One region of the Brevibacillus sp. 7WMA2 genome, then DNA from elsewhere that is predicted to be linked to it. Evidence: riboswitches for the same ligand, from Rfam matches in the RefSeq annotation. Region 1 holds a riboswitch; the other holds the start of a gene.
What was found. Region 1 has a riboswitch for FMN ahead of GOP56_RS19610 (ECF transporter S component). Riboswitches for the same ligand answer to the same signal wherever they lie in the genome.
Positions count from the first base shown of each region.

Region 2: another riboswitch for FMN. It lies ahead of ribD (bifunctional diaminohydroxyphosphoribosylaminopyrimidine deaminase/5-amino-6-(5-phosphoribosylamino)uracil reductase RibD); the one in region 1 lies ahead of GOP56_RS19610 (ECF transporter S component).

Region 1 covers NZ_CP048799.1:4,528,268-4,544,285, forward strand. Annotated here, with positions in the region: gene GOP56_RS19580 (glutamate synthase-related protein) at 1-2,802, opposite strand, end outside; gene GOP56_RS23490 (hypothetical protein) at 3,120-3,278, opposite strand; one part of gene GOP56_RS19585 (IS3 family transposase) at 3,442-4,343, opposite strand; one part of gene GOP56_RS19585 (IS3 family transposase) at 4,343-4,631, opposite strand; gene GOP56_RS19590 (glutamate-1-semialdehyde 2,1-aminomutase) at 4,739-6,034, opposite strand; gene GOP56_RS19595 (ABC transporter ATP-binding protein) at 6,189-7,184, shown strand; gene GOP56_RS19600 (ABC transporter permease) at 7,186-7,980, shown strand; gene GOP56_RS19605 (ABC transporter permease) at 7,985-8,773, shown strand; FMN riboswitch at 8,846-8,999, shown strand; gene GOP56_RS19610 (ECF transporter S component) at 9,279-9,920, shown strand; gene GOP56_RS19615 (HAD family hydrolase) at 10,005-10,676, opposite strand; gene GOP56_RS19620 (winged helix-turn-helix domain-containing protein) at 10,711-11,337, opposite strand; gene bcp (thioredoxin-dependent thiol peroxidase) at 11,496-11,963, shown strand; gene GOP56_RS19630 (M42 family metallopeptidase) at 11,991-13,040, shown strand; gene GOP56_RS19635 (class I SAM-dependent methyltransferase) at 13,058-13,810, shown strand; gene GOP56_RS19640 (cob(I)yrinic acid a,c-diamide adenosyltransferase) at 13,854-14,402, shown strand; gene GOP56_RS19645 (complex I NDUFA9 subunit family protein) at 14,471-15,397, opposite strand; gene nth (endonuclease III) at 15,643-16,018, shown strand, end outside.
Region 2 covers NZ_CP048799.1:899,870-915,887, reverse strand. Annotated here, with positions in the region: gene fabD (ACP S-malonyltransferase) at 1-1,717, opposite strand, end outside; gene GOP56_RS03910 (MBL fold metallo-hydrolase) at 1,751-2,416, opposite strand; gene loaP (antiterminator LoaP) at 2,963-3,544, shown strand; gene ribE (6,7-dimethyl-8-ribityllumazine synthase) at 3,856-4,329, opposite strand; gene GOP56_RS03895 (bifunctional 3,4-dihydroxy-2-butanone-4-phosphate synthase/GTP cyclohydrolase II) at 4,349-5,545, opposite strand; gene GOP56_RS03890 (riboflavin synthase) at 5,571-6,245, opposite strand; gene ribD (bifunctional diaminohydroxyphosphoribosylaminopyrimidine deaminase/5-amino-6-(5-phosphoribosylamino)uracil reductase RibD) at 6,262-7,416, opposite strand; FMN riboswitch at 7,735-7,874, opposite strand; gene GOP56_RS03880 (VOC family protein) at 8,173-8,556, opposite strand; gene GOP56_RS03875 (NUDIX hydrolase) at 8,885-9,661, shown strand; gene GOP56_RS03870 (cysteine hydrolase family protein) at 9,737-10,291, shown strand; gene GOP56_RS03865 (nicotinate phosphoribosyltransferase) at 10,345-11,979, shown strand; gene nadD (nicotinate (nicotinamide) nucleotide adenylyltransferase) at 11,994-12,632, shown strand; gene nadE (NAD(+) synthase) at 12,634-13,455, shown strand; gene GOP56_RS03850 (macrolide 2'-phosphotransferase) at 13,608-14,504, opposite strand; gene GOP56_RS03845 (DUF6941 family protein) at 15,166-15,555, opposite strand; gene GOP56_RS03840 (hypothetical protein) at 15,582-15,998, opposite strand; gene GOP56_RS03835 (MauE/DoxX family redox-associated membrane protein) at 15,995-16,018, opposite strand, start outside.

The DNA.
Region 1 (16,018 bases):
TGAAGAGTTAGCTAACTCAACATTTACGCCAAATCGTCCTGACGCTATCTGCTGACCGCGGGTGCGTGGGTATTTGCCCAGCATATCTTTAATTTCTCCGCCTTCACCGTTCATGGAAATCATATTGAGGCGATCAGCGGCTTCTGCATAGGCACGGAAGGCTGTCTCATTCTGTGAGCCAAATGACATAGAAGAAATCATAAACGGCAATGAATGCTCCCCTACGCTGTTGTCCACTTGCTCGGGTTCCATTCGAGCCGTATCCTGCTGAGTGCCTCTTTTCTCATAGGCGATATCGGTTAAGTGACGGATGGAGATCGGGTTTTCCTGCTCATTTTCTTCTAATTTTAATGCGTAATCTGCATAAGGAATTTCAGCGCTAGCAATTTGCCCGATGGCCTTCCATAACCGTGGGAATAGGTGGAAGGTTCGTGCCTCACGTGCTTTTTCGTCCTTATATAATTCGTAGCGCTGACGACTTTCTTCCTCTAATTGGTCAAGTGATAGGCCGGCCTTATCTGAACCACAGAAGGTTGGGATTTGTAGAATATTAGCTACTTCCTCATGCAGACCTATTGCAGAAAAAAGGCGCCCATAGCCACGTAGCTCATGAATACCGATTGTTGATGTTACTTTTTCGAGCCCTTTTGTTAAAGCAGTAAATAGATTGTGAACTGCTTCTGTTCCTCCCTTTGCAAATACAGTGGCAAACAATAAGTGTGGAGCCACTGCCTCTGCACCGCTTCCCAGTAGAAGAGCGATGTCATGCAAGGAACGAATAGCGCCGGATCGAACGATGATGCTTACTTGTCTGCGTAGATTATGACTAGAGGATTCAGCTTGCTTGAGCGCTCTGTCAATATGGGCTGTTATCAGCAAAGGATCGATAAAATATTGATTTTCAATATGAACCATTGAGTCATCAAGAATTAATAAAGCGGCTCCCTTTTCCACAGCTTGACAAGCCTCCTGAGCAAGGCGATCCAATGCTTCCGATAAACGTTCAGTTTCTCGAAATACGGTTGGCAAGACGACTACACTATGCGGATTTGTGTGGAAGCAAGAAATAATTTGTTCTAAAGTCATCATACCTTGAGGAGATGCAAGCTCTTGGAACGATTGTCCCTCCACGAGCAGCGGTGAAGCGATCTCCATGCGAGTATGCGGTTCAGTTTCCTTTTGTGATAGGAATGTTCTTTTTCCTAAAACCACACGCGTTGAAAAATGTTCAATTTCTCGATCTCTGTCGATTGCTGGATTAGTTACGACTGCCACGCTTTCTTTAATGTAATCGCTGATATTTTGGCGTTCTTTGGACAAGGCAGCGAGTGGTCCGTCATAGCCAAGCGAACGAATCGGCTCTGCACCATTAGAAGCCATTTGCTCAATAAGCTGGATTTGCTCTCGATCCCAACCAAATGCACTAAATGCTTGAGCAGTAGGCGCTTCATAATCATAAGAAGGAGCGACCATTTCGCTTTGATAGGCGTAATGTAAATGCTGGCGGAAGTGTTGACAGGAAATTTTCGTCTGAAAGCTGGCCTTAACAAGCTCTTGCAGCTTTGAATGACTAAAGATTTTGATACCTTGTTGGTTTAGCTGAACACCAATTTTCTCGCCAGGGGCTAATGATTTTGGCTCGCTTACCATTTCAGACACAGGAATAATGCCTTGCTCGGAGGAGAAATAAAGGGATTCTTCACTTTCTACCATCCAGACGGGGCGCAATCCCAAGGAGTCCACACTAAAGACGCATTGATCGGCGTAGCGAGAAACGATACCAGCGGGACCTTGAGCAAAGTGCCCCCAAGCCTGTCGGAGGTACGTGTATAAATCCTGTAAATCATGAGAAAATAATTTTATTTCATTGTGGATAGGTGGAAAAATAACCTCTAAGGATTCAAATAGGGTCAATCCATAGCGATGAATAAAGGTTTCGATGGTACGATTTAGATTTTGAGAGTCACTACCACCTTCGACTAACGGTACGTGTAGCATGCGGGCCTCTTCTTCAAGTTTACTAATGGTATTAATTTCTCCATTATGTCCTAATAAAGAAAAGGGCTGGACTCGGAAAAAATTAGATAATGTGTTGGTTGAGTAGCGATTATGACCGATTGTAACAGTAGAGGCGAAGGATGGATCAGCTAAATCTACGAAATAGCGGGGTAAGATGTTCGCTGCACCCATCAATTTATAAGAAACGGTGTGATTGCTGAGGGAAGCAACATGTACATGATAGGTATCTTCAATTTCAACATGGAGTTCAAATAATAATCCGGCGTATTGTTCCGGTGTTAATGTGGTTGGATGGATGGCTTGGTTTGGCATGAAAGCGATTTGCCAAAAGAGTGGTTCATCCTGCTGTGCGTTTTTTCCTAACACGTTTGAATGAACTTGATTTTCACGCTCAGTTAAAACAGTTAAGCCGTGTTTTTTTATAAGCAGGCCGATTTCTTCCTGGACTTTTTTTACCTCATGTCCTTTGCGGGGAACAAAAATATGAGCAACTGCAAAGGAAGGATCATAAGCCAAATCACTTTCGAAGAGTGAGTTTTCTAAATATTTCTCCCAAAGATAACGAGGGATATCCGTTAATACACCACATCCGTCACCTTCTCCATCAATAAATCCAGAGCGATGCTCCATTTGTACTAAGGTCCGAATTGTTTCATCTACATTTTTCCTTGTAGGTGTTCCTGTTTTTTCGATGATACAGATAATTCCGCAGCTATCATGTTCTGTTGTGTGATAATTCCGAAAGTTACTAGTGTGCATATGCTTTTCATTTCTCTTTTGCATAGTAACGGTCAGTAGGTCTGACCTCCACCTCCTTCGTTCTTCCAAGACAGTTGAGTATAAGTCCTTTTTATAGAAGATTGGACTCAATGTGGATGCTCATTGTGCAAACAGGGGAAGCATATCGTTAGTTACCATTGAGAATAACACGAAAGAGGCAAGCAAAACAATATCAAAACAGTTAATTATACAAATGTAAGCGTTTTTATGCAAATTTTTTTCTGATATTTGTGTGTTTATTGAATTGATGAGCAATATTTTGGTATAAAATTGTATAAATTATACAAATAAACAACCCCCGATAATGGGGGCTGCCATGACTATTCGTCCCGATTTTCTGTTTTGTGCTGCTTCGTTTTGTGATGTTCTGTTTTACGTGGATTCTGGAAGCTTAAAAATTCCAGTGGCTTTGCACTCATCTTGGGATCAGTAAAGGTTTGCTCTGGTGCTTGTGGAAAGTCGTTTTTACCTCTGGACATTGACTAGCCCTCCTGTATTACGCTTTTTGAGTGAAGACACCAGTAGTTTTCCCCGAAAGCCAGAAGTTTGCCCGATCGTTTTTTTCCAAATGGAAAATAAGAAAGGCCTCCATACTTTTACACGTTGGTCTTACCCCTGTCAAGTAGACAGTATTAAAAAAGCCTAAGCAGCCAGTGTGTTTCGGTATTCCACCGGAGCACACTGGTTTAATTTTTTCTGGAATCGTTCATGGTTATAAAACCATATGTATTTTTTTATGGCTTGAAAGAGTTCTTCTTCTGTTTTACACTCAGAAAAGTACAATGTCTCGGTTTTGAGATGCGAAAAAAAGGATTCAATGCAGGCGTTATCGAGGCAGTTTCCTTTGCGAGAGTGGCTGCCTTTTATGCCAAGTTCCTTTATTAGCTTATTGTACTGCTTAGACGTGTACTGGAAACCCTGATCAGAATGCAGGATCGCTTCCTGCACGTCTCTTTTTTTGCTCAGTTGTTCCACAGTATCCAATACGAGCTGTAAGTCATTTCGATGAGAAATCTTCCAACTAACAACTTCGTTGTTATAGAGATCCTGGATGACTGAGAGATAGTAAAATCGATTTTGAAACGATACAAAGGTGATATCTGTTACAAACAAGTGATTTGGCTTGTCCGTTTTAAACTTACGGTTAAGTAAATTAGGATGAATAACAGATACTGTTTTACCAAAATAACGTCTCTTCTTTCGGATAATAGACCGAAGGTTTAGCTCCTTCATCAACCGGTATACTCGTTTGTGATTCACATTCCATCCTTTCTTTCTTAATGCAATTTGCATTCTTGGATATCCGAAGTATGGATGAGCTTGGTGGATCGCTATTAGATGTTCCTTCAGATTTTGATTCTGCTCTTGTCTCAATGATGGTTTTCCTTTTGCGTTGAGCCATTTGTAGTAACCGGATCGAGACACTCTCGCAATTTCCACTAACCAAGTAAGGGGATATTTTTTACGTAGCTCATTTATGATTAAAAACCGATTTACTTTCCATACCTTCCCCCCAGATGCAGATTCGGATTGCGCTTTTTTAGGTATTCTACCTGCGCTTTAAGATAATCTCTTTCTTCTTCCACAGTAGCAAATTTGGTGCGTGGACGACCAATAAAAGGGTGGTCACCAGAACGGCTCTTCCCTCGTTTATCCATAACCCCTTCTCCGCTATTGAACTTTCGAACCCACTGCTTAACCTGAGTTGAACTTGGTATTCCTAATGCTTTAGTTATCGCTTTATAAGACATCCCTTTTTCTTGATACAAATTTACAGCCTTCAGCTTAAACTCCTCGGAATAACGTTTGAATTTTTGACCTTTTTTAGCCATAGGAAATCCCCTCCAAGTAGAGTGTACCACCCACCGTCAGGTGGGCGGGCTTTTTACACTGTCTACTCAAAGGGGATAATACCACGTTTGGAGGCCTTTTTGATCTTTTATTTCTGTGCCATTTTCGCAAAGCAACGGTCTACTGCTTCGATTGTTTGTTTAATATCTGACTCAGTATGAGCTGTTGTGATAAACCAAGCCTCATATTTAGAAGGAGCCAGACAAATTCCTTCGTCCAATAACAAACGGAAGAATTGGGCAAACTGTTCTCCATCAGCACTTTGGGCTCCATCATAATCCGTAACGGTTGCATCGGTAAAATAAACAGCTAAAGCACCTTTTACGCGATTAATGCGAATGGTTATGCCGTGGCTTTCTGCGGCTTTACTAATCCCAGCTTCCAAGAGCATACCGAGACGATCGAGCTCTTCGTATACGCCTGGTTGTTTGAGCACTTCTAAGCATGCGATACCCGCTTTAATGGAGGCAGGGTTTCCTGCATGTGTACCAGCTTGATAAGCAGGTCCAAGAGGTGCTACTTGTTCCATGATTTCACGACGACCGCCATATGCCCCAATTGGCAACCCGCCGCCAATAATTTTACCTAAGGCAGTCAAATCAGGCTCTACTCCCAATAAGTTCTGTGCTCCACCATAGCAGAAGCGGAAGGCAGTGATTACTTCGTCATACACCACAAGGGCTCCGGCCTCGTGAGTCAGGCGATTAACTTCTTCCAGAAAGCCTTTTTGAGGCATTACGATACCGAAGTTACCAACAATTGGCTCGACTAAAACAGCAGCAATTTCATGTCCCCATTTTTCTAGCGCATCTTTATATGCGTCAACATTATTAAATGGAACAGTAATAACCTCGTTAGCAATGCTTTGTGGGATACCAGCGCTATCTGGAATACCTAGTGTGGAAGGACCAGAACCGGCAGCTACTAGGACTAAATCAGAATGGCCGTGGTAGCAGCCAGCGAATTTAATGATTTTTGTGCGATTGGTATAGGCACGAGCTACACGAATGCACGTCATAACAGATTCTGTACCTGAATTATTAAAACGAATACGTTCCATGGAAGGAATTGCTTCCCGAATCATCTCAGCAAAGGTAATCTCCCAAGGAGTTGGCGTACCATACAGTGTGCCATTTTGTGCCGCGTCCACGATTGCCTTTGTAACGTGTGGATGAGCATGCCCAGTAATGATGGGACCGTACGCTGCCAGATAATCTATGTATTTATTTCCATCTACGTCCCAAAAATAAGCTCCTTGTGCTTTTGCCATGACGACAGGAGAACCGCCACCAACGGCCTTAAACGAACGGGAAGGGCTGTTTACGCCCCCGACAATAACACCGTAAGCTTGTTCATGCAGTTTAGTTGATTGTTCACGATTCATGATTTCTTTCACTCCTTTTTCGACCCTTTTATCATAACATAGGATACCAAGTGTATTTGGGGCAAGTTTCTTTTTGCAAGTTGTCTTTGGCTCATATACACTATCTATCGTGGCAGTTACACCATAAAGCAGGAGAGGAAGGAACGCGAGAAATATGATAAATGTTACGCAATTAGAGAAAGTATTTCGCATTCACCAAGCTCGCAATGGCTTGTCTGGTGCTTTTCGCGATCTCTTTCAACGAGAATATAAAACAGTTCGTGCTGTTCATGAGCTTAGCTTCGAGGTACAAGCAGGTGAGATGTTTGCCTTAATTGGTGAAAATGGAGCCGGTAAGTCAACAACTATCAAAATGCTGACAGGCATTTTAACCCCTTCTAGCGGAGAGATTTTAATTAATGGCTATCATCCGCACCGGGATCGAGAAAAATATGTTGAGTCCATCGGGGTTGTTTTTGGGCAACGTTCACAACTGTGGTGGGACTTGTCTCCATTAGAGTCGTTTCGTCTATTGCGCCGGGTCTATAAGGTAGATGAGGTAGCAGGACAGGCGTGGCAGGATCGGTTAATAGAAGAATTAGACATGGGCTCATTCATTCAGCAGCCTGTTCGTAAATTAAGTCTTGGACAGAGAATGCGCTGTGAAATCGCTGCTGCTCTTATTCATAAACCGAAGCTGCTGTTCCTTGATGAGCCAACAGTAGGCTTAGATGTACTGGTAAAACAAAAGATTCGTGACTTCCTAAAAAGTCTAAACGAAACGGAAAATACCACCGTTTTGCTTACTACACACGATGTATCTGATATTGAGGCACTGTGTAAACGAGTCTTAGTGATGGACAGCGGCAAGTTGATTTTTGACGGACTCTTAACTGATTTGAAGGAACGCTGGGGGAATAAAACCGAAGTAGTATTCCAATTTAAACAAAAAATGACTACCGAGAATCTGCGGGCTACTTTATCTGAGTTTGAATGCAGTATTGAGGGGATTAATGCATACTCCCTATCTGTTTCTTTTCAGCATGAAAAGCTGCCGGCCATTTTGACGCAAGTGATGGCTAGCTTTGAACTAACCGATGTAACAATCAAAGAAACCTCCACGGAAGAGATTGTACGTAACATTTACTCGACGACAAGCGGGGGATTTTAGCATGTGGAAACTTTATCAAGAGCTGATACGAATTCGCTTTCTGACCCTGCTTGCTTACCGGGTAAATTACTACAGCGGGATCATCATTTATGCGATTAATATCGGAGCTTATTACTTCTTGTGGGGGGCAATCTATTCCGGGCAGGACAATCTCGTTGGTATGTCTTTGGTTCAAATGACCTCTTATGTAGCAATTGCTTGGATGTCTCGTGCATTCTACTTTAACAATATCGACCAAGAAATAGGTCAGGATGTCAGAGAAGGAAAAGTAGCTATTGAGCTAATTCGTCCTTATAATTACCTGTCAGTCAAAACAGCACAAGCCTTGGGAGAAGGGATTTTTCGCCTTGTGTTTTTTGCTTTTCCGGGACTTCTCATTGTTCGGTTGTTCATTCCGTTCGGGTTTCCAAACAGTGGGGAAATATGGGGGATGTACAGTGTAAGCTTGTTACTTGGTTTTGTGGTAAATACCCAAATTAATTTGCTCACAGGCCTACTAACGTTTTTCTTCATGAGAAATGAAGGAATGATTATGGCAAAACGCATGGTGGTAGATTTGCTGTCAGGTGTTGTTATTCCGATTAGCTTTTTTCCTGGAGTCACCCAAACGATCTTACAATATCTGCCGTTTCAGGCTATCAATTTTACGCCTAGTATGATTTTTACAGGGGCACTCCATGGTGAAAAAGCCTGGATAGCAATTGGCATACAAGTTATTTGGATCGCGTTATTGTTTATACCAATTATTCTGTTGTGGCAACGTGCAAAACGAAATTTGGTCGTGCAAGGAGGATAGCCAGATGGGGCAAGTTATACGTTTGTTTCAAGATTATCTCAGCCAGTATTTTAAAGTAAAACTGTCGTATCGGGCCAACTTCATCGTTGAATTGCTGTCCAATATCGTAAGTGAACTGTTAAATCTGGTATTCATTTTAGTTGTATTTACACATGTTCCAAACATTCAGGGCTGGACGATGTATGAGATTATTTTTATTTATGGATACTTTTTAGTCCCCTATGCCTTGTTTACGATGTTTTTTGGTTTTTGGGATTTTAATGAGCGCTATATTATCAGAGGAGAGATGGATCGCATCTTGACGCGGCCAGTCAATCATTTGGCGCAAATTTCGCTGGAATCCATTTCACCAGATCGTATATTTGGAGTTCTGACGGGGCTGTTAATTATGCTGTATGCAGGATGGAAGCTACAGCTTACAATCTCCTGGTACGATCCCATTATCTTTATCCTGTTAGTATTGAGTAGTACCTTGATCTACGGTGGTGTTTATACTGCAATAGCATCCGTGAGCTTTTATAGCGACTCACGTACGGGAATTGCTCCTATGATCTGGAATATTCAAAACTATGGGCGATATCCAGTAGACATTTACAACAATGCAATCGCAATTTTATTGAAATGGATTTTGCCATTCGCATTTGTAGGCTTCTATCCTTCAGCTTATTTTTTGAAAAAAGAGGATTTATATGGGTACACAATGCTAACGCCTGTGATGGGAATCATCTTTTTTACCTTAGGGATTTTAATCTGGAACCAAGGGGTTAAAAAATATAGCGGTGCAGGCTCGTGAGGAATAGCTTCATAAAATGATATTGTCATACGTGGAATTTCAGAGTATAATAATTACGTGAGAAAAATTTCACAATTCCTTCGGGGCAGGGTGAAATTCCCGACCGGCGGTGATGCGCATATCGAGCGTTAGCCCGCGAGCCACTTTTGCTGAAATGAGGCAGAAGTGTGCAGGATCTGGTGAGAATCCAGAGCCGACAGTACAGTCTGGATGGGAGAAGGATGACGACAGTACGATGCACACGTGCTTATTTTGTTGTGTCGGCTGAGGGAGAGGACTGCTCGATAAACAGCCCTTTGTTTCCCTATACCCTCTGGATTATGGTAAAGATCGTCAGTATGCCCCTGAAGAAGCATGATGCTTTTTTAGGGGCTTTTTTATTCTTTTCTAAGAGCGGAACAGTCGTCGTAAGTTTGTTTGGCAGTAGAGTAAAAAAATAACACGTGGTTGCGGATTGCTGTTGCCATCTCTCAAGAAGGAGAAAGAAAAAGAGAGGATGGTCAACATGCAAGGAAAAACAAGTCACACGATTCAAAGACAGCGTCTGAGAAAGCTAGTTACGATCCCTATGCTTTCAGCCATTGCGTTTCTTTTGTACTATCTGGAGTTTCATGTGCCGTTGATGCCGACTTTTTTAAAGCTTGATTTTAGTACGGTACCAGCTATTATTGGCGGGCTTGTTTTTGGCCCAGCAGCGGGAGTACTCATTGAAGTCTTAAAGAATGGCTTGCATCTTCTGCTAAAAAACACAGATGGTTTTATTATTGGAGAAATTGCGAATGCGCTGGCAGGCGGAAGCTTTGTGTTTTTGGCTGTTTATACACAGCGCTTATATAAAAATAAAGTCGGTTTTGTTTTGGGGCTATCGGCAGGTACGCTGGTTATGACAGTGATTATGGCTATGGCAAACTACTTTTTATTGTTACCTTTCTATGCGGTACTCTACTCAATTTCGATAGAGCAATTACTACAGATGTTCCATATGGAAAGTCTGTGGAGCATGATCTTGCTTGGTATTGTACCTTTTAGCATTATCAAAGGTGTCTTGCTGTCGTTGATTGCTTACCCGGTATTTGTCAAAATGTCTGCACGACTTGGCTTACTAGTCACCAATCCTGCTTCGTCAAGTAAACCAGTTATTTCGTAAGCTTAGACGAATTTTGCATAAAACAAAAAGAAAAAAAGAGGTTGCTCCCAGCTAGATAAGGGGAGGCCTCTTTTTTCTTTGAGCTTAGTTACTACCTATATTCCATCTTTTTAACAGCCATTCCATCATCATCGCAGGCTCTGTAAATAATACATCGGGAGAAGGATCAAAAATCCCGTTGCTTTGCGATGCGGGGAACCAATTCACACCAACCGCACAAATGCCGGCAGCTCTAGCCGCGGTGACATCAGCTTGGCTGTCTCCTACATAAAGAGTATGTTCCGGGCAGGCTCGGAGCTGTTGCATTGCATGAAGAATGCCTTCAGGATGCGGCTTATGATTTGTGACTTCGTCGCCTGCTATGACAATTTGAAAATAATCGGTCAGTTTTAATGCCTCAAGAGAAAGATCGGCACTCCTTCTGCCTTTCCCTGTAATAATTCCCATCTGAATACCCGCTTGCTTTAAGGCTTCCAGCATAGTGAGCAGCGATGCAGGGGTTGCTAGCCAGCGGTGTTCATCTACATATTTGTCATAAAAGCACTGAAGAGCTTCCTCATATCTCTCAGACGGAATCTTGTTTTTGATAATTCCCGCTTCCGGTGGCCCGAATAATTCCATAATCTGCTGATCAGAATACTCCTCTTGCAGAAACGTATAAAAGGTATGGCGAATGGCTGTAAAAATGGCTGGTAATGTATCAGCAATCGTTCCATCAAAATCAAACAGTACGGTATATACTTCGGACTTATGCATGCATAGCAGCTCCTTTCTGGATAGGGTGGGCTACTTATTCATCATCGTCTACGAATTCAGCGTTATCTGGATCATCTTGACGCGGTGAAGTCGGGAAAAGCAGATTTAGGTAATGAAAGTTTAGACGATCGGCTGACGGCTTGTTATCTTTATAACGCTGGTAGAGATCCTTCATTTCACTAAAAAGCTGATTACGTTCTTCTTTTGTCAAATGTAAATTCCCAAAGTTGTATGCAAAGGTGTCTTGATAGTCCTTTCGTTTATCAATGTCAGATGCAGCCAGATGATTCATGGTATAAAGCAGCTCTTGTTCAGTCGCATGTAACGGAGAGAACATGATTTCACTTAATTGCTGAGCATTTTCCTCCACAACGAGGTGCAAATTAGCCCTGATGACTTTTGCAATTGGCTGATAGTACTTTTCCACAATGGAGCCTTTTACACGGGTATCCACTTGTTGTAATAGACCGACTTTTACCAATTCCTTAACGTGGTAATGTAGCCGTGCCGCGTTTTCCCCTAGTTCAGTAGCAATTTGCTTTGCAGTTCGAGGCTCTAGGTCTTCAAAAAGCTGTAAAATTTTAACTCTTTCAGGCACAGCGAAGGATTTAAGTGCCTCAGGATCTGTTATTTCAAATACTTCTTTTATCACGTTAGCCATCACCAGGTTCTCCTTTTTCTATTTGGAAAGGTCGGAATTTTTACTATTATGTAATCGTAATGTTTTATTAAGTAAAGTGCAATGCATCTTCTCCCTTTTCTTTTTCCTGAACCTAACTTTTGTTACAATAAGAAAAATGAAGGAAAGAAGGGATTTTCATGTTGGAAGTCGGTCAAATAGCACCAACTTTTAAGAAACCTGCAAATAATGGACAAACGATAAACCTAGAGGATTATCGCGGCAAAAACGTCGTGCTTTATTTTTATCCAAAGGACTCCACGCCTGGATGTACGACGGAAGCATGTGATTTCCGAGATTATCATGCTGAATTTTCCACTCTTAATACAGTAGTGCTTGGGGTAAGCCCGGATAGCGTTACCTCCCATGATAAGTTTATTGCAAAACACGAATTGCCGTTTCCTTTAATTGCGGATGAAGACCATAGTGTTGCAGAAGCGTACGGAGTGTGGGTACTCAAAAAAATGTACGGCCGAGAGTATATGGGTATTGAGCGTTCCACTTTTATTTTAGATACAGAAGGCAAGATTGCACAGATATACCCTAAAGTTAAAGTAAAGGATCATGTGCAGCAAGTAGTAGCATACATAAAAGAACATCTAGTCTAAAAACAGCAAGAGGAGAGGAAGAATTCGATGAACTTGTCCCTGTCTTACATGATTGATACATTTGTGAAATTGGCACAAATCCCAAGCCCATCTGGTAACACCAATCAAGTAATTTCCTGGGTAACTGAGGAATTGAGCAAAAGCGGTGTACATGTTGAGCGGACTAATAAAGGGGCATTGTTAGCGACAATATCAGGTCGCAACAATGATAAGCACCGCTTATTAACAGCTCATGTCGATACACTTGGTGCTATGGTGAAAGAAATAAAAAGCAATGGTCGCCTCAAGCTTTCCATGGTGGGTGGCTATGCATGGAATGCGATCGAAGGTGAGCATTGCCAGATTGAAACAGCTACGGGACACATTTATACAGGAACGATCGTAACCTCTAAAGCATCTGTTCACGTGTATCGCGACAGTGGCAAGGCAGAGCGTACAGAAGATTTGATGGAGGTCAGACTGGATGAAAAGGTGACGGATGCTCAAGAGGTCAAGGCTCTTGGAATTAGCGTTGGTGATTTTGTCTCTTTTGATCCTCGTACGACTGTGACAGAGAGTGGATTCGTGAAATCTCGCCACTTAGATGATAAAGCAAGCGTGGCAATTCTTTTAGGTATAATGAAAGCGGTTCAGGAAGATAAGCTAGAACTGCCGTATACGACACATTTTTTGATCAGTAATAATGAGGAGATTGGGTACGGCGGTAATTCAAGCATTCCGTCAGCTACTGTAGAGTATTTGGCAGTGGATATGGGAGCTATCGGTACGGGCCAAACAACTGATGAATATTGTGTTTCGATCTGCGCCAAGGATTCCTCTGGACCTTATCATTATGGATTCCGTAAGAAATTAGTTGCCTTGGCTGATGAAAACGGACTTAATTATCAGGTTGATATTTATCCGTATTATGGTTCCGATGCTAGTGCTGCACTGCGAGCTGGATATGATGTTGTTCATGGATTGATTGGACCTGGTGTAGATGCCTCCCACTCGCATGAGCGTACTCATTCCTCTGCTTTTGATAATACTGCTAAATTAGTCATGGCTTATATTTTATCGGACGAATTGGTAGTATAGGAGGGTCAGTTGTGAATATGTATCATTGGGCTGACTATTATGATCTCACACAGCAAGGATTAGCAGGAGATTTGGCTTTTTATGAAGAATATGCTAAAGCAGCAAAAGGGGAAGTCTTAGAATTAGGGTGTGGGACTGGACGAGTAACCATTCCGCTTGCTAAAGCAGGCATCGACATAACTGGGCTTGAAATTTCTCGGGAAATGTTGGAAAAGGCCGTAACAAAGGCAGAAGAAGCTGGTGTGGTCGAGCATTTGTCTTTTATTCAAGGGGATATGCGTCAGTTCTCCTTAGGAAAAAAGTTTGGCTTAATTATGATACCCTATCGCTCCTTTTTACATTTGCTTCATATTCAGGAACAGATGAAGGCATTGCGCTGCATACGAGAGCATCTTCAGCCTGGTGGTAAGCTAGTCTTTAATGTCTTTGTACCACATATCAAGCATCTCTATGAAGAGAGCGAAAAATTGACGCTTCGGGGCATGTATCCGTTAGGGGATGGACAGGAAGTTGCGATGTATGATTTTACTCGCTACGATTATTTTCAACAAGTAGCAGAAGTAACACGTAGCTATGAACGTCTAGATCAGAATGGAAAAATGCAGGAGCGTGTAACTGGACGCTTTACATTGCGTTACGTCTTCCCGACAGAATTGCATCATTTATTGCGTTTAGCTGGTTTTAAGGTTTTAGAGCGCTACGGTAGCTTTGCAAAAGCTCCATTTGATGCAACCAGTACTGAATTCATTATAGTGGCTAGCCCAGCGTAATTATTTACGTTGCTTATAAAAATGAAGAAAAGGTGGGTATGACATGAAGATTTATACAAAAACAGGAGACAAAGGTCAAACATCTTTAGTTTATGGCGTACGTGTTCCGAAGCATGCACCACGAGTAGAAGTATATGGAACGTGCGATGAGGCTAACTCGCATGTTGGAGCAGCAGTATCTTTTTTGCCTAAAGAGCACAAGTGGGCTGAGTTGTTAGAAACGTTCCATCTGATCCAAACCAAGTTATTTCATATTGGAGCAGAGCTAGCTACACCTGAAGGAAAAAAGGTAGGTTGGCCTATCGTTGATGAGGACGTAGATTATTTAGAAAAACAAATTGATTGTTTAGATGCGAAGCTACTTCCGCTGACTAATTTTGTTTTGCCAGGAGGTCATCCTGCCGGTGCTGCTCTTCACGTAGCTCGCACGGTAGTTAGACGTGCTGAACGCGGAGCAACCCAGCTTATGGAGACAGAACCAATTAACCCAACTGCTATTAAATATTTAAACCGTTTATCAGACTTTTTATTTGTAGCAGCTCGGTATGTTAATAGTCAGTTAGGAGAGAGTGAACCTAATTTACATGAATAAATCTCAAACAGCCTTTTTCTTATATGTGTGTATAAGGAAAGGCTGTTTTTTATTCCAGCTCCTTCAATTTATCTGGTCTTCGTTCTAGTCTGTGAAAGGTATTCGGATAAACCAGAAGAGAATTCAATTTTGTTAATCTGAAAATCTTGGTATAATTTTTCATTATTTTCGCAAAAATTACCTTCTTGTAGCATTGTTAATTGAGTTGTGGTGATAGGAAAAAAGGAAAAACCTTGCATCATCGTAACGATAGGTTTCATCATCCATAGTGGTACATGAAGCGTCCTTACATGTGATTTTCCAATCGCATGTCCAATGTGCCGTAGGATTTGCATGTAGGAAAGCTGGTGTGGGCCGCCTACTTCATAAATCTGATTAGTAGCTAGCTCATTAGTGAGTGCTTGCGTAAACACCTCTGCTACTGTTTTCCGAGACACAGGCTGCAAGAGATATGCACCACTTCCAATGACAGGAGTAACAGGAAGGCGGACTAAATCAGCCAGCATAGTGACGAATTCATCGCCTGGACCAAAAATAACGGAGGGACGAAATATCACATAAGGGATTCCAGATGCGCTCACCAATTGCTCCGCTTCATACTTTGTCTGATGGTAGCCACTAACAGCTTGAGGGCGCGTACCAAGCGCGCTCATGAATATAAAGCGGCGGATAGCTAGCTCTTTCGCCACTTGCAGTACATTGCGTGTCCCCTCAACATGAATGCGGGAGAAAGTAATTTCTTTACCAGCCTGTTCTCTTATAATACCTACTAAATGAATAACCGCATCACAATCTCGCATAGCTGCACGGAGAGAGTCTATCGCAAAAATGTCGCCTGTATGGAGATGAAGATGATCGGTCTTCGAAAACAATTTTTTCATTTTTAATTCGGAGCCTTGTCTAAGTAAGCAGTGTACCTCATGGGAAGCTTCTAGTAAGGCGGCGATTATGCCATGACCTACAAATCCTGACCCGCCTGTTATCAATACTTTCACGAAAGTTCCTCCTCTACACCTCTTGTCCATTCATCATTCTATGACATCCCTATATTTACCTGTTTTTTCATTTTCCTAGCCGAATTACATTCAAATATCATGGCGCTTATTACATGTGCCCGCTTCCCTTTTTTTCACTATGGAATTCCCTAGGGGAAGTGGACTCATCAAATTTTTTCATATGTTACAATAGAACGCATGCATAAAGTAAAACTGGTTCGGAGTATAGTAGGAGGGAAAAGGAAATGCGTCGATTATCCATGAAATTATTTTTACAGACGCTCGCGGATATGTTTCCTGATGCGCATTGTGAGCTTACTCATAGTAACGCGTTTGAGTTGACGATTGCGGTACTGTTGTCAGCGCAGTGTACAGATAAAAAAGTAAACCAAGTGACAGAACACCTATTTCAAAAGTACAAGACCCCAGAAGACTATTTAAAGGTTTCGTTAGAAGAGCTTCAAGACGATATTAGACAAATTGGTCTATACAAAAACAAGGCTAAACACATCCAGTCGCTCTGTCGTCTTTTGTTAGAAGAATACGGAGGAGAAGTGCCTAACAAGCATGAAGAGCTGGTAAAGCTGCCTGGTGTTGGACGGAAAACGGCTAACGTTGTAG
Region 2 (16,018 bases), 1.7 Mb from region 1:
AGCTCGTTATCTGTTTCATTACATTTTGTTTGATATCACATTGTTTATAAGGACGGGCGGTTACATTGGAAATGACAGGAATGCTCAAGGCTCCAAATGAAAATTGCTCTAAAAAATGTCCGAATTCCTGTTTTGCTTGCTCCATATAGCGGGAGTGAAATGCCCCACTCACATTCAAAATAATATACATGACGGCTCCGGCCGCTTCAAAGACTGGTTGAGCCTGTACGATTTCTTCCTTTCTTCCCGACAGAACAATTTGAGAAGGCGAATTATAATTAGCAATATCAATTGATGTAAGCCCGTTTTGTTGCAGAACCGCATTGATTTGCTCTTCACGTAAGCCCATGACGGCAGCCATACCTCCACCAGTAGCTTTGGCCATGAGCTCGCCTCGTTTTTTTACTATTCTCAATCCCGTTTCGAAATCAAAGGCTCCCGCCGCAAATAGAGCATTGTATTCCCCTAAGCTGTGGCCAGCCACGAAATCCGGCTTCTGTCCAGTCTCTTTTACTCTTTTCAGATAGCTTAACGTATTGACAGTGTATAAAGCAGGTTGTGTATAATCGGTACTTCCTAACTGCTTGTTAGGATCTTCCAGACATAACTCCTTAATGGAATAACCGAGAATATCATCTGCTTTTGAAGTTATCTCAGCAAATTCGTCAAACAGCGCCTCTCCCATGCCTTTATGCTGAGAGCCTTGTCCTGGAAACAAAAAGGTTGTCATCTTTTTTTTCTTCCTTCCCTTTGAAAGCATGTTTTTTTCCTTACCAGCACATTGCAAACGCTCGATTACCTCTAGTTGCACCCCGTATGATGACAAAATGCTGTAACATTCCGATTGAGAATCAGAACGGATAATCCTTTTGGCAAAATTGCTCAAGACCCCAGAAGGGCTAATATCCAAATAGATATAATCGCTTTCTTGCTCCATAGCCTGCAAAGCTTCGAAAAAACAGATCGGTTGTCGTACAACATTCCAAAAATAATCGCTGTCTACTTCACTTATCACCCTTCCTTTTACCCCTGAAACAAAGGAAATAGTAGGCTGCTTTTGTCTTTGTGTAAAGAGAAAGGCTTTGTAATCCAGCTCAGCAGGATCAATCAGTGACGAATGAAACGCAAAAGAGACCGGGAGTTGCTGGGAAATGATATTTTGCTCCCTTAAAAATCTCTCAGCCGCTTGTATCTGAACCATACCCCCAGATATAACAAAATGGGAATGATAATTCACTCCCACAAGCTCTGTTTCGTTCTTTAGAATACTATTTTCATAAACGGCCGGCTCTGCTAAAACAGCTAGCATACCTCCAGGAACGCAAGTAGATTCAAACACCTCTGCCTGTTTAAGTACGGCCGTAAGAGCTTGCTCTGCGTCTAAAATCCCAGCAACAGCGGCGGCGGCAAATTCTCCAAGACTGCTCCCAAGTACATAGGCCGGACGAATACCACTTTCGATCAAGGTCTTGGCCAATGCATATTCCAGCATAAAAATGGCCGGATGTGTATGTTTCGTCTGATTAAACCTATCTCCTTTGGCTTTTGTTGGATCGTATAAAATCTCAAGTACGGACTGCCCTGTAATGGAAGATGAGATCCGATCTAGCTGTAGCATCCATCTTCTGAATCTCGGATTCTGGTCAAATAATTCTTTTCCCATTTGAAAATACTGTGAGCCTTGTCCTGAAAACATAAACACAATCGGTTTTTCCATCCACGCTCCTCCTTTCTCATACAACCAGTACCCTTATTTAAAATCAAATAAATTTTTCTGATTTTTACGCATCCGAAACTTGATGAATTGTTCTTTATTTTCGATTTGGAAATAAATATTGTTTTTCAAAAGATAGCCCAAGGGATATCCTGGCTCTTTCCCATATGAGTGCCCCGGATATACGCGAACATTTGGATCGACCCTATTTCGAATTTTTTGTACGCTTTCATACATTTGATCTGGACATCCTCCCGGCGTATCGCAAATTCCACAGCCTTCCACGAAGATGGTATCCCCTGTTAACAATGCAGCAGATAAGAGAAAACAGGAACCTCCTGCCGTATGTCCCGGTGTTAGAAGACAAATGATTTTTGTCTCTCCCAGCATAATCTCATCTTCATCAACAAAGGAATGCAAATGAGGAGAATGATACTGATAATAGTCGATTTCTATGGAAGACATGTATACCTTTGGCTGATACCGATTCACTAACGGTTCTACCAAATGAACGTGATCGTAATGTGAATGAGTAAGCAGTATCATCGTTATCTCTGCACCGAGGTCAGCAAGCATGGTTGTAATACGTTCCAAATCCCATGCAGGGTCCACAATTGCTGCCTTCCCCGTAGCTTGATCCATGATGATATAACTGTAGTTGAAACCAACTTTGAGTTTGTATAAACGATACGTATCATTCATATGATCCGCATATCTCCTTTCAAAGTTGTTTATCTAAAAACAAAAAAGAGGAATTACTCCCCTCTTACATTTTTTATGTATGTAAATTGCGCTGATTGCGGTTACATTTTGCATGCTATGTAAGCTTGCAGACATACCTTCTCCATATCGTCTACAAATATGTACACTACTTATCATTTCATGTATGTACCCTAGTTTCCCCTAACGTGCCGAAACAACGATTAGTTTCCACTAGAGAATGAATAGTCGTTACAGTGAAAATGCTTTGCCTATATGATCAAGAAAAAATTCTTAATTTTATAATTAGTGGTATTATACAAATAATACTGTGGAATGTCGATAATTGTCAATTTGTTATTTTATACAATAGAATTGAATAACATTTTATGGTTATTAATTAACAAAAGTTTGAAAAAATTATGGTTGATTTACTTTTCAACTAGCCTATAATTATATTCAACATAAATAAAAATCTTTACATAGCACCCAGACATTTTGACTACTGAAAGATGTACGTAAAAAAACTTTTTGAAAGGAATAATTACTTTGAAATGGTATGCTCTTTACGTAAGATCAGGCGGCGAAGAAATAGTTAAAGATCATTTGAACTATTATTTTGATGAACAAACTTTGTATGCTCTCATACCTAAGAGAAAAGTTCCTGAGAAAAAGAACGGAGCCATTTTTCACAATATTAAAATTTTATTCCCTGGCTATGTCTTAATTAAAACGGATATGACTTCAAGTATTTTTTACAAAATCAAAGAAATACCTAACCTATACAAATTTGTTAATATAGGTCCCATATATTCAAAATTAACAAGTAGCAATCATGCTAAGAAGGATACTTCAATCACGAATTTTTCAGCTATTGATGATGAAGAAATGTCCCCGCTCTTACGATTATTAGGCAATACAGACATCATTACGTATTCAAAAATTCACTTAGAAAATTCAGAGGTCTATGTCAATTCTGGTCCCTTGAAAGGAATGGAAGGACAGATTAAAAAAGTAGATCGACACAAAAAACGCGCTAAAGTACTCATAAAATTTATGGGTTCAGAGAAATTGGTCGATCTTGGTGTTGAAATACTTTCCAGCTTAAAAAATCTAAATATTAGCAACTAAAGAACTATTGTTCACTTTTTTGCCATTATCAGATGATTACTTCCACTTATCTGCCTATCACTGTAGTCATCCCGTAAAAGTTCTACCCATCAAGCATCTTCGGATTGTAAGCTCCTTGGCTTAGTTACAATCTCAATAGCATTTATAGATTTTCGTAAGAAAGCTTCAGTCTGTTCGTAAATAGATTTAGAATTATTAAAGTTCCAAACATAAATCTGCTTTATTCGTATTCTTTCATTAACAATTACAACGTTCTATTTTTTGTAGAAAAGAGCTACCGAATCTATCGGTAGCTCACATTTTAATACCATTTAGCAGGTTTGTTCAAAGCTACGTGCCAAATTGGCCATTTCAATAGCGGAAGTGGCCGCTTCACATCCTTTATTTCCGGCCTTTGTCCCAGCACGTTCAATAGCTTGTTCAATATTATCAGTCGTCAGGACACCAAAAATAATAGGTACTCCACTGCTCATAGAAAGAGCTGCTACTCCTTTTGCACATTCATTGCAAACATAATCAAAATGAGGAGTCGATCCGCGAATCACTGCTCCTAATGTAATAATCGCGTCAAAACGCGCTGTTTCGGCCATTTTTTTCGCCATAAGTGGAATCTCAAAGGCCCCCGGAACCCATGCCATTTCAATTTGGGCTTCTTCCACACCATGCCGTTTTAATGTATCTAAAGCCCCACTTACTAGTTTACTGACAATTAATTCGTTAAAACGACCAGCAACAACTCCTATACGCAATCCTGAACCGACGAGCTTGCCTTCCCAGATTTTCATATTCATCCTCATTTCTTCATTATAATATAGTTAGCATATGTCCTAGTTTCTGTTGCTTGGTATGCAGGTAATGGTAATTATGCTGATGACTTTTCATTTGAAGCGGTACTCGTTCCGTTACTTTTAGACCATATCCATTGAGTGCCACGATTTTTCTAGGATTATTGGTTAAAAGACGCAATTTCTTAGCCCCCAGATCACGCAAGATTTGTGCACCAATTCCATATTCACGTAAATCAGCGGGGAAGCCTAGCCGTTCATTGGCTTCAACAGTGTCTAAGCCTTCTTCCTGTAGTTGATAAGCTTTTAATTTGTTTATTAAGCCAATTCCGCGCCCTTCCTGTCTCATATATAGCAGAATTCCGGTTCCTACCTCGTCGATTTGTTGCAGGGCAGCATGCAATTGTGGTCCGCAATCGCAACGAAGAGAACCAAATATATCGCCTGTTAAGCATTCAGAATGCACACGCACTAAGACAGGTTGATCAGGGCGAATATCTCCCTTAACAAGAGCTACATGTTCCTTTCCATCCAACGTATTCGAGTAGGCAAAAATGCAAAAATCTCCGTATTCTGTAGGCAGAATGGTCTTTGCCTCCCTCTTCACCAGCGATTCGCTTTGCATACGATAATGAATCAGTTGTTCGATCGAAACAATTTTTACATCTAAACGCTTCGCTATTTCTAATAGAGCAGGTAAACGTGCCATGCTTCCATCCTCTTGCATGATTTCGCAAATTACCCCAGCAGGATACCCACCAGCAAGCCTTGCCAGATCTACCGCCGCTTCTGTATGTCCTGCCCGCTTTAATACTCCGCCCTCCTTGGCAACCAATGGAAAAATATGTCCAGGGCGCCGGAAACGATCAGCTTCTGCTTGCGGGTCAAGCATTGCCATGATCGTTTGTGAACGCTCATGCGCTGATATCCCTGTATGCGTATCCCTTTCATCTATGGACACTGTAAAAGCTGTTCCATGATGATCTGTATTATTTTCCACCATCTGTCTTAGCTGTAGCTCACGAGCTCTTTTATCCTCAATCGAAACGCAAACCAGCCCTCTTCCATGGGTAACCATGAAATTAATCATCTCAGGTGTTGCCTTCTCCGCCATGCACAGAAAATCTCCTTCATTTTCCCGATTCTCGTCATCGACCACAATAATGGGCTTTCCCTGACGCAATTCCTCTAGCGCCTCTTCTATCGTGTGAAGCATGTAGATTCCCTCCTAGCCATTGGTATTAGACAAACCCATTGTCACGTAAAAAGCTTTCTGTTACAGAATGTTGCTTGTTGCAAGCAGAATGCAAAGAATGGAGTAAGCTTCCTTGAGAAGCTAGTAGCCGTTCCACATATTTACCAATCACATCATTTTCAAGATTTACGCAGTCCCCCACCTGTTTCTTTCCGAGCGTAGTAACTGCTGCGGTATGAGGAATGACCGAGACGGAAAAGGAGTTGGCTTTGATGGCAACCACTGTTAAGCTTATTCCATCTACTGTAATAGAGCCTTGGGGAATGAGATAACGCTGGATATCTGCTCCCGCTTCTATTTCGAATAGTATGGCATTTTCATTTTGCCTTTTCGCTAAAATTCTCCCTTTCCCATCAATATGCCCTGATACCAGATGGCCACCTAATCTGTCGCCAATAGACATCGCCCGCTCCAAATTTACTAGCTCACCATTCCGGAGCTCACCCAGATTCGTTCTCTTCAGCGTCTCTGGCATAACATCAACTACAAAGCCGTTAGCGGTCAACTCGGTAACCGTTAAACAAACTCCATTTACTGCAATGGAATCACCTATTTTACTTCCCTCTACAACCAGCCTGGCGTTAATATGCAGGCTGCCAGCCTTTTGACTGGCTAAAAATCCAGTGATCGTACCTACTTCCTCAATAATCCCCGTGAACATGTATCGTCCTCACTCCTTATGAATTGCCATTATCCGTCCAAAGTGGGTAACCCGTTATCTTTACTTCATGTTCACTCACCTTCTCTACTGCTACATCTCTGAGTTGAATCGCATCTTTCATCAAAGGAATACCGTTTCCTCCGTAGGCGACTGGAGATTCCACTCCACCCACAAGTGTAAAAGCGACATAGGCTATTACCTTTTGAATCGCTTGTGCCTCTAAAAACGCCCCGCTTATCTTGCTGCCACCTTCTACAAGTACCGATACAATTTCTGCCGCTCCCAAGGTTTGGAGGACAAATGGTATCGTTACTTGATCCTCTTGTTGCACCGTGATTCGAATTCCTTTTGCACGCAGGAAATCTACTTTTTGTTGAGAAGCTCTTCTTGTGGTAAAAATCCAAACTGGCGATGTAGTATCTTTGAGAATCGTAGCTGTCTTTGGAATACGAAGGGTTTGATCAAGAACGACTCGTATCGGCTGTCTTCCCTTTTCATACAACCGGGCTGTCAGTAAGGGATCATCTTTTATCACCGTGTTTATACCCACTAAAATTGCGTCAGACTTAGCCCGTTCCGCATGAACTTCCCTGCGTGCCAATTCACTCGTTATCCATTTGCTATCGCCGGTTGCTGTAGCCAGCTTCCCATCTAATGTACTGGCCGTCTTCAATGTAACAAACGGCCTTTTCGTATGAATATAATGAAAAAACGATTCATTGCATTCTCGGGCTTCCTTTTCGAATACACCGACCTGCACATCTATACCAGCATGTTTTAAAGCTGCTACACCTTTACCTGCCACCAGTGGATTAGGGTCTTCTATGGCAATGACAACCCGTGCCACTCCTGCATCTAGTAGCGCTTGAACGCAGGGTGGTGTTTTCCCATAATGACTGCATGGCTCCAAGGTTACGTATACAGTCGCCCCCGCTGCCTTTTCCCCAGCCATTCGTAAGGCATGAATTTCAGCGTGAGACTCACCAGCCCGCAGATGGGCTCCTAGACCAACAATGCTCCCATTTTTCACAATAACAGCACCCACTGTAGGATTAGGAGATGTCTGATGACTCGCCTCTTCTGCCAATTGAATTGCTATCTTCATAAAAGCTTGATCCAACAGCACTTGATTCTCACATTCGCTCCTTTTCCATTCTTGAAGCTCATTCATAAGCGTTCCTCCTTTCTGTGTTTTTTTGTTCTGTGTATCTTGCTTTTACTCTTGCAAACGCACCTTGGTTACTTTCATAACCTATTTTTTACAATAAAAAAATGCCCTTTTCAGTAAAAGGGCATAGAGAAATACAGCCTACCATCGGATTTTTCAAAAAACGGATACATAAAGTGTTACACCACCGCAAATAGATCATGCCTTGACTGACATATTTTGAATATATCTAAATAAACCGTCTTCTCATTTATGAAAAAACAGTCTGCGATGGCCACCACAATCTAAGTCATGTATCCTCATTGAAAAATGTGATAAGCCTTGTACCTTCTCCCATCCGGACTATACCGTCGGCCTTGGATTTTCACCAAGTCAGTCGCAAAAACGGTTTGCGAGTCGCGGGCTCAGACATAATCGTCATTACCGCCGGTCGGGAATTTCACCCTGCCCTGAAGGTGGTTATGCAATTGCCTGTAGTATAACACAAGTATCCATACATGGGAACGGCTACTTTTCTGACTTCTTGTCAAACGCTTTGTATTTTGTTGGATAATAAGCTACAGCTTGGTCTTCCTAGTAACGGGAAAAATTTTGTGTTTACACTAGAAACCTACGTCCTACTATCCTGATTGTCACTGCTTGTCCAACGTCTAATGCCGACATCCTCATCATGGAGAATACGTTCATTTATGTTGAAAAGGAGCATTAGTAATGTCTGTCTGCTAATCTTCCAAGCCGCTTTTACTTCATGCTTGTGTATCATCCCTGAAAAAGTTGGATAAGATTACCGCATGTATCATGAAACACAGCAATGGATGTCCCTTCTATATCTACAGGCTTACTCTTAAACACTACACCCAGTTTTAGCAGTCTTTCATACTCTTTGTGAATATCGTCAACAGCAAACGTCATTAAAGGAATTCCTGCCTCAAACATTTCTTTTTGAAATGTTTTCGCAGCGGGATGCCCCAGTGGTTCCAAAAGCAATTCAATTTCTTCCGGGCCTTCCGGCGAAACAACCGTTATCCATTTAAAATCTCCTACTGGAAAGTCGCTTTTTTTCACAAAGCCTAAAACCTCTGTATAAAATGAAAGAGCTCTATCCTGATCGTTGACAAATATACTTGTTAGTTTAATTTTCATTGAAATTCCCTTTCTTCTAAGATAAATTCAAGCTGAACACAGAGAATATACCAAAATGGAACGAATTTGTGCATTTATCCATCTATATTATTGATCAAACTTTCACTTCCATTCCAACTCCTTAAAAAGACCGATTGCCCTTTCCGCTTCCCTAATTTTTGCACAAGTATTTAGATATAGCCTTAGCTACATATATAATTAAATACAACTCCTTCCCCATAAGCAAAGAATGTATGTAAAAAGTCCTGAATTTAATATAGTCGTATTGACAATATAAAAATAACTATATAAAATAACCTCAAGAACACGTAGAAAGGAGCTTCACACTTTGCAAATTCCTCCAAAGGAAAAGCCAGTCTATCGATCTCCTGATGGCTTACCTACCGACATTTGTATATTTACGATTACATCGGAGCCTAGAAAAGATACCAAGCACAAATCCCTTCCCGATCGTAAGCTAAAAATATTGCTGATTCAGCGTGATCCACAAAGCGATCGCTTTCCAGGGTATTGGGCTTTTCCTGGTGGTTTTCTCAATGAACACGAAACACTTGATCAATGTGCTGAACGTGAGCTGCGTGAGGAAACACACATCTTAAATGAGAAGGTACATATTAAGCAGCTAAAAGCCTACTATACTCCAGGCCGTGATCCGGGGGGATGGATTCCAACCGTTGCCTATTATGCCCTTGTTAATGAGCAGGCATTGACTGGATTTAAGGCTGATGACGATGCTGTAGATGCGCGTTTGTTCACGGTTAGGGAAGCAATGTCCATGAATTTGGCGTTTGATCACAACGAAATCTTAAAGGATGCTCTACAAAAAATCCAAGAGATTATGGTTCAGACTAATATCGCGAAAGAATTTCTACCCGAAGAGTTTACCTTATCTGAGTTGCTTCAAGTCATTGAGACAGTCGTACCTGATTTTAAAGTAGATCGCTCTAACTTTAGCAGACGCTTGGTGTCTACCATAAATAGAAAAGGGATTATTGAAGAAGTCAGAGATGCGGAAGGTTCTGCTAAATACTCGAATAAATACTCACAAAATCCAGCCAAATTATATAAATTTACTGACTACGTGCCATTTGTGAGCATCTATTAATCCTTCTTTTTTTACTCATTTATATAGTCATATTAACTATGTTAAATCAAACAATTAAAATGGAGGTATATATTTATGAGTCAAAAAGCTATCCTGATCATCGATTACACGAATGATTTCGTTGCAACCAATGGCGCTTTGACATGCGGAGAGCCTGCCCAAAAAATCGAAAAGCGGATTGTTCATCTTACCAATCACTTTCTTCAGAATGGTGAATTTGTGGTAATAGCTGTAGATGCACACAAAGAAATTGATCCATTTCATCCTGAATCGAAGCTCTATCCGCCCCACAATATCATCGGAAGTGAAGGACGCCAATTATATGGCGAACTACATAGCCTCTATAAACAAAAGGAAGCGTCCATTTATTGGATGGATAAAACAAGATACAGTGCATTTGAAGGAACTGACTTAGCACTACAACTGCATACGCGCGGTATTCGCCAAATTCATCTTGTCGGCACATGCACGGATATATGTATTCTCCATACGGCCGTATCTGCTTGGTATCTTGGCTTCGAGGTGATTATTCATGAGGATGCAGTTGCAAGTTTCAACCCTGTAGGACACGATTGGGCATTACAGCATTTTAAAAACCAAATGGGAATACAGGTTGTTAATCATTATTGACTAATTATGTATGCTTTTCACTCAAGAATATATAACGAGGGGACTGGCCGAAAATGACAAAAACAATCTTTGATATTGTTGATCCGAAAATATATCGCTATATTCATATGTGCCTCTTCTGTAAACAACCTGCTTTTAGAATGACGTCTGAAGAAACTCCCTGCCCTCTTTGCGGAAAACAAGAATTTGAAATCCTTCCCTTTTATGATCCCTCCAGAGATTACGGTCTTGATGTGGATGAATATGCGATTACGATGATGTATGCTTTATACAAAAAAAATCTACACCGCACGATAGTTGTCTTTGATGATTTTTATCGTAAAGCTCCTTTTGTTAAGCCAAGCAGTGATTTTACTGGTGAGCTAGGGGGATACGTTGCTTTTGGGGGACTCGACCAGTTAATTGATATTGTAGAGAATTTATACTTTAATGAAAGTGACATTGAATATCTGCGGTCCAAGGGCATGTATGAGGAAGCTTTCCTGTCAGAACTTCGCTCACTACGTTTTACCGGGAGCTTGCAAGCAATGAAAGAAGGTCAAATCGTCTTTCCAAACACTCCTTACATACGAATGATTGCCCCTATCATGGAGTGTATCTGGATCGAAGCACAATTGCTTAATACAGTGAACAGTGAATCCCTGCTCATGACAAAAGCGTCTCGAATTGTGACAGCAGCAGATGGGCAAAGTGTAATTGAAATGGGAAAAAGACGTGCTCAGGGACGTGACGCATCCGTACAGGGAGCTAGATCAGCCTATATCGCTGGATTTGACTACACCTCTAATCTGAAAGCTGGGAAAAAATATGGTGTTCCTACTACAGGTACACATGCTCATTTATTTGTTCAATTTTTCCCAAATGAACTAGATGCCTTTCTCGCCTTTGCTGAGGTTTTTCCCGCTAAAAGTATTCTTCTTGTCGATACCTTTGATGTTTTAGGTTCAGGTATTCCCAATGCCATTAAAGTGGCTAAACGGATGGAGGAACATGGGCAGAAGCTTACTGGCATTCGTTTAGATAGTGGCGATTTAGCCTTCTTATCTAAACGAGCTCGAAAAATCCTAGATCATGCAGGTTTTCCCTATGTAAAAATTGCCGCTTCCAGTGACCTAGATGAGCACACGATTACCTCTCTGAAGCATCAAGGAGCTAAAATTGATATTTGGGGCATTGGAACCAAATTTATCACTGCCTATGATACTCCTGCCCTAGGTGGTGTACACAAAATTGTTGCAAGAAGAACCGAAAAGGACTGGGTGGCTCTAATTAAAGTCTCTGAAAATATAGACAAGATTATTAATCCTGGTTGTAAAAAAACCTATCGGATATACGATCAGGATGGTATGGCAAAAGGTGATTATATTTGCCTTGAGCATGAGAATATTCAAGGCCTCAAGGAGATTCAACTGAAGCATCCAGTGCATCCATTAAAAATGAAGCGTGTAAGCCATTTTACAACAGTCGAGCTATTAGTTCCTATCTTTGAAGAAGGAAAGCTGGTTTATGATAAACCATCCCTGGAAGAAATCAAGCAGTTCCATCAAGCCCAAAAGAATACATTCTGGGAGGAATATCTTCGCTTAGACAATCCAGAGGTATATCCCGTTACTTTATCTGATGAATTACGGGAGCTGAAAGATAAAATGATTAACGAAATACGCGAGCTTGCTCTCATAGAATCTTAAAGGAGGAACCCTTCATGCGATATGGTATTTACGGAAGTAGCTTTGATCCTATTACCTATTCACATCTTTTTACAGCTGCTGCTGTGGCAAAACGTAAACGTCTGGACAAAGTGTTTTTTATTCCCTGCTCTTCCCTGCGTAGAGATAAGATACTTCAGACTGAAGATCACCACCGCTTACATATGCTTCAGCTTGCTTTAGAAACGTGCAAAAACAAGAAAAATCGTTTTGGGGAACCTTTATTTGAAATCTCTACCGTTGAAATGAACGCGTTACCCGGTGAAACATATACCTTTGACACAATGAATCATTTCAAAAATCTGTATCCGCAAGATGAAATCTTTTTTATCATGGGAGCAGATCTTTTAGAAGGCATATCCTCCTGGGGGAATGCTGAAAAATTGGTGAAAAACAACAAGTTTATTGTCATGGCAAGAGAAGGCTATCATTCTGATGATTTAATCGCTAAGGACCCCTTGTTACGCAATAATGATGAAAATTTCCTGACGATGTCAAAAGGAATCAGTATGGGAATTAGCTCTAGCTACATTCGCGGTGAGCTTCGCAATGATGGTGAAGCTAGTTTTCTCCTGCCTGAGGAGGTTTTGGATTACATCAAGGAACATCAATTATATGTGAGTGAGGTCCGTTGAGATGGCAAAACAAACAGAAATGATCAAAAAGCTACATGTTCATGTAGATGCACAGCCCAAACGTGAATTTCGTGACAGGGTAGATTTTTTAAAGCAATACCTTCTTATATCTGGAGCTAATGGATACATTGTGGGAGTAAGCGGCGGAATTGATTCTACCTTAACGGGTATCATGGCCCGGGTTGCTTGCGATGAGCTTACGCATGCGACGGATAAACGATATCAATTCGCGGCTGTTCGTCTTCCCTACGGAACTCAAATAGATGAAGCTGACGCCCAGAAGGCACTTCAATTCATCAAGCCTCATCAAAATATGCTGGTTAATATCAAGCCGGCCGTTGATACTTCTCTTGAACAGCTTAAACAATCAACGGGGATTGAACTGTCAGATTTTCACAAGGGTAATGCAAAGGCAAGAGAACGCATGAAGGTTCAATATGATATAGCCGGTCACTTAGGACTATTAGTTCTTGGGACTGATCAGGCAGTCGAGGCAACTACCGGATTTTTCACTAAATATGGAGATGGAGGCGCTGACGTTGTCCCCCTTTCCGGTCTGACCAAGGGGCAAGTAAGACAAATTCTGCAGTATCTAGGAGTACCTGAAATTTTATATTTGAAAGTTCCTACAGCCGATCTTGAAGATGACCATCCTCAATTACCTGATGAAACCGCCCTTGGCTTTTCTTACGATGATTTAGATAACTATTTAACCCTGAAGCCTGTATCTGCTGAAATCGTGGAAAAAATCGAAGAAAAGTATGATAAAACCGAGCACAAGCGCCGCTTGCCAGTAACTCCATTCGATGACTGGTGGAAGTAAAAAGTCCCCTCCAAGTAGAGTGTACCACCCTCCGTCAGGTGGGAGAGCTTTTTACACTGTCTACTCGAAGGGGATAATATCATGCTTTTTCGGAGAGGCAGCTTTTTCAATCCATACATTTTCAATCTGAGCCTGCTCTCCTTATCAAGGAATTATACACCCAGCACTTGTTTGGCCATCTGCTTGTACTCTTCTAGCCCTGATTTTTCGGCAAATTCAGCAATGGCAACAGGATAACTAGCAGCTAGTTCAATAACATGATCAGCCATATTCGGCCAAACGTTTCCACCTGCTTGCTCATAGTGATAGATTAATCTTTGCAGAGCTTCTTCTCCAAAAGTCCGATAATGAGCCACAAAATCATGGGCAGGATCAGTTACCCTTGCCTCTGTCCAATCAATCAAGCCTGTTACTCGTGATGCTTCATCAACTAGGATATGTCCCGCATGCAGATCCCCATGAATGAGTACCGTTTTCGTGGGCCAAAGCGTATCATTTGCAAGCCAATTTTGCCAGCGATTCCAGAGATCATTACTTACTCCAAATGTCATTTTGATTTTATCCATCCTCGCTCTCATCGAAGCCCTTGCTTCTTCAGCAGTCTCCAGTTCTATCCCAGCCTCTCTGCAAGTGTTCGGATTAATCCGATGTAGGGAGGCGATTGCAAGGGCAAGCGTTTCATGAAAGACATCTGGTACATTTTTTTCGTCAATTTCCCAAATATATGCCTTTGCTTCTGGATCAATCGTTCCTGCTGGTACACCTTTTAACAACTGATAGGCAATCAGCTCTTCTGAGTAAATTCTCCAAATCGGTACTTGTACCGACACTCGCGATTCTATCAGGGGTAGAATCTGTCTCTCTTTTTTTGCCGAGGGTAGAACGTCTATTCGTCTTGGATACCGTAACACCCATTGTACTCCATTCAGATCGCGCACCATAACAACCTGAAAATCTATTCCAGAATCATCTCTCTTTAACGAATCCTCTTTTAGTAGCAGTCCATGCTTTTTCGCATCCGCCAGAATTTGTTCGTCTGTTTTTATCATCATATGCTACACGTCCTTTATTTTAGTATTTTTACACCCGAAACTGTGTCAAAACAAAATACACAGGCATTGCTACCTGTGCTTGAGTAACGGGAAAAGAACACCAAAAATAAGTCGGGTGCCATTTACGTTGTTCGTGTGAGACGGCGCGATACAAGAGAACATGTAAATACTTGGTGCAAGCCTACTCTTTACTAGCTATCAGGGTAGTAAAACAGCGTGCTTCTATCCCAAAATGATGATCTTACCATTACACGCGTCTCTTGGCTTACATAAATTTACGATACAAAAAAAGACAGACAGCGAATGTCCATCCCTTTTTTATATCGTTCTCATAGAGTTTTCTTATAAAAAGGCAGACTAATCCCGATTACTCTACACACAGGCAGAGCCTTTGATCACTATTAAATTAGTGGGACAAAGTAGTAAATCGGAATCTTATGTATGCCATGAGAAAACCCTCCGTTCAATAAATTTGTTTCAGAATACCATAAGTCTTAAAAAAAATACAATTTTTTCTTGCTTATACCGCTTTGTCAGCGCCTTTCACATTTAGTTGTTTTTTTGCAATTCCGAAAAGCCCTAATGAATAACGAAGCTTAGGTAGCTTCATAAAATGATCATTCACTATCTCTTGCAATAAAAAGCAGGCTTCCTGTTCCTATGATGCTTGCTCCAGCCGCACATGGACTGGATGAGTTGTAATCACTTCTCCATCATAATATAGTTCTGCTTTATATGTTCCTTCCAAGCTAAGTACCGTAGACATTTTTAACGATGTTTCCATTTCAGAGGATTGCTCATCCTTGCGTTCATGATACATTGTGATGGGACTCGAAATCCCAACATCTTTTCCATTCCGATCTTTGATTTTCAATTGAAGCTCAAAGGTTGCCTGATCAGGTAATTCTTTCAGAGCGATAAACATCTGAAAAGTATACACGCAGGGCAATGCTGGAATCGTGATGTCATGAAGGATTTGCCCTATGTCGTGTTTTTTATGTTCCTTGCTAAATTCGATGTTATCTACTACTACCAATTGACTATGCATGAAAGACAAACACCTCGCTTGTAATTTTAATACGTATGAAAGCGTACAATCGATATTTTCTTGAAAACCTCCTGGTAAGTAAGAAAAGCAGGAAAAGCTGAAATCCCTAAATCATCAGACACGATCCCCTGTTCATCAACCCGTAGCTTCGTATGTTCATTGATTTGGCGAGAAAACACCCTTGCTTTCCATTCAGGCGCCTTATAGATGATATAGATCTGATAATCAGGGAAGCGGTGGCTGATTTCCGCAAGATATTCAGCATTGCTAGGATCTGTATAAGATAGAAAGAGAAAAATACTCTTGTCATGCAGATCCGTAATCTCCTTACTGCCAGAAACATAGATTTGAAGATACCTTTTATAATAGAAGGCTTTGGTTATCTTCATTCCGATGATCAAAACAAGTATGATGCCCCCAACACTTAACACGAAACCCATCATGGCACCATCATCCTCATTTT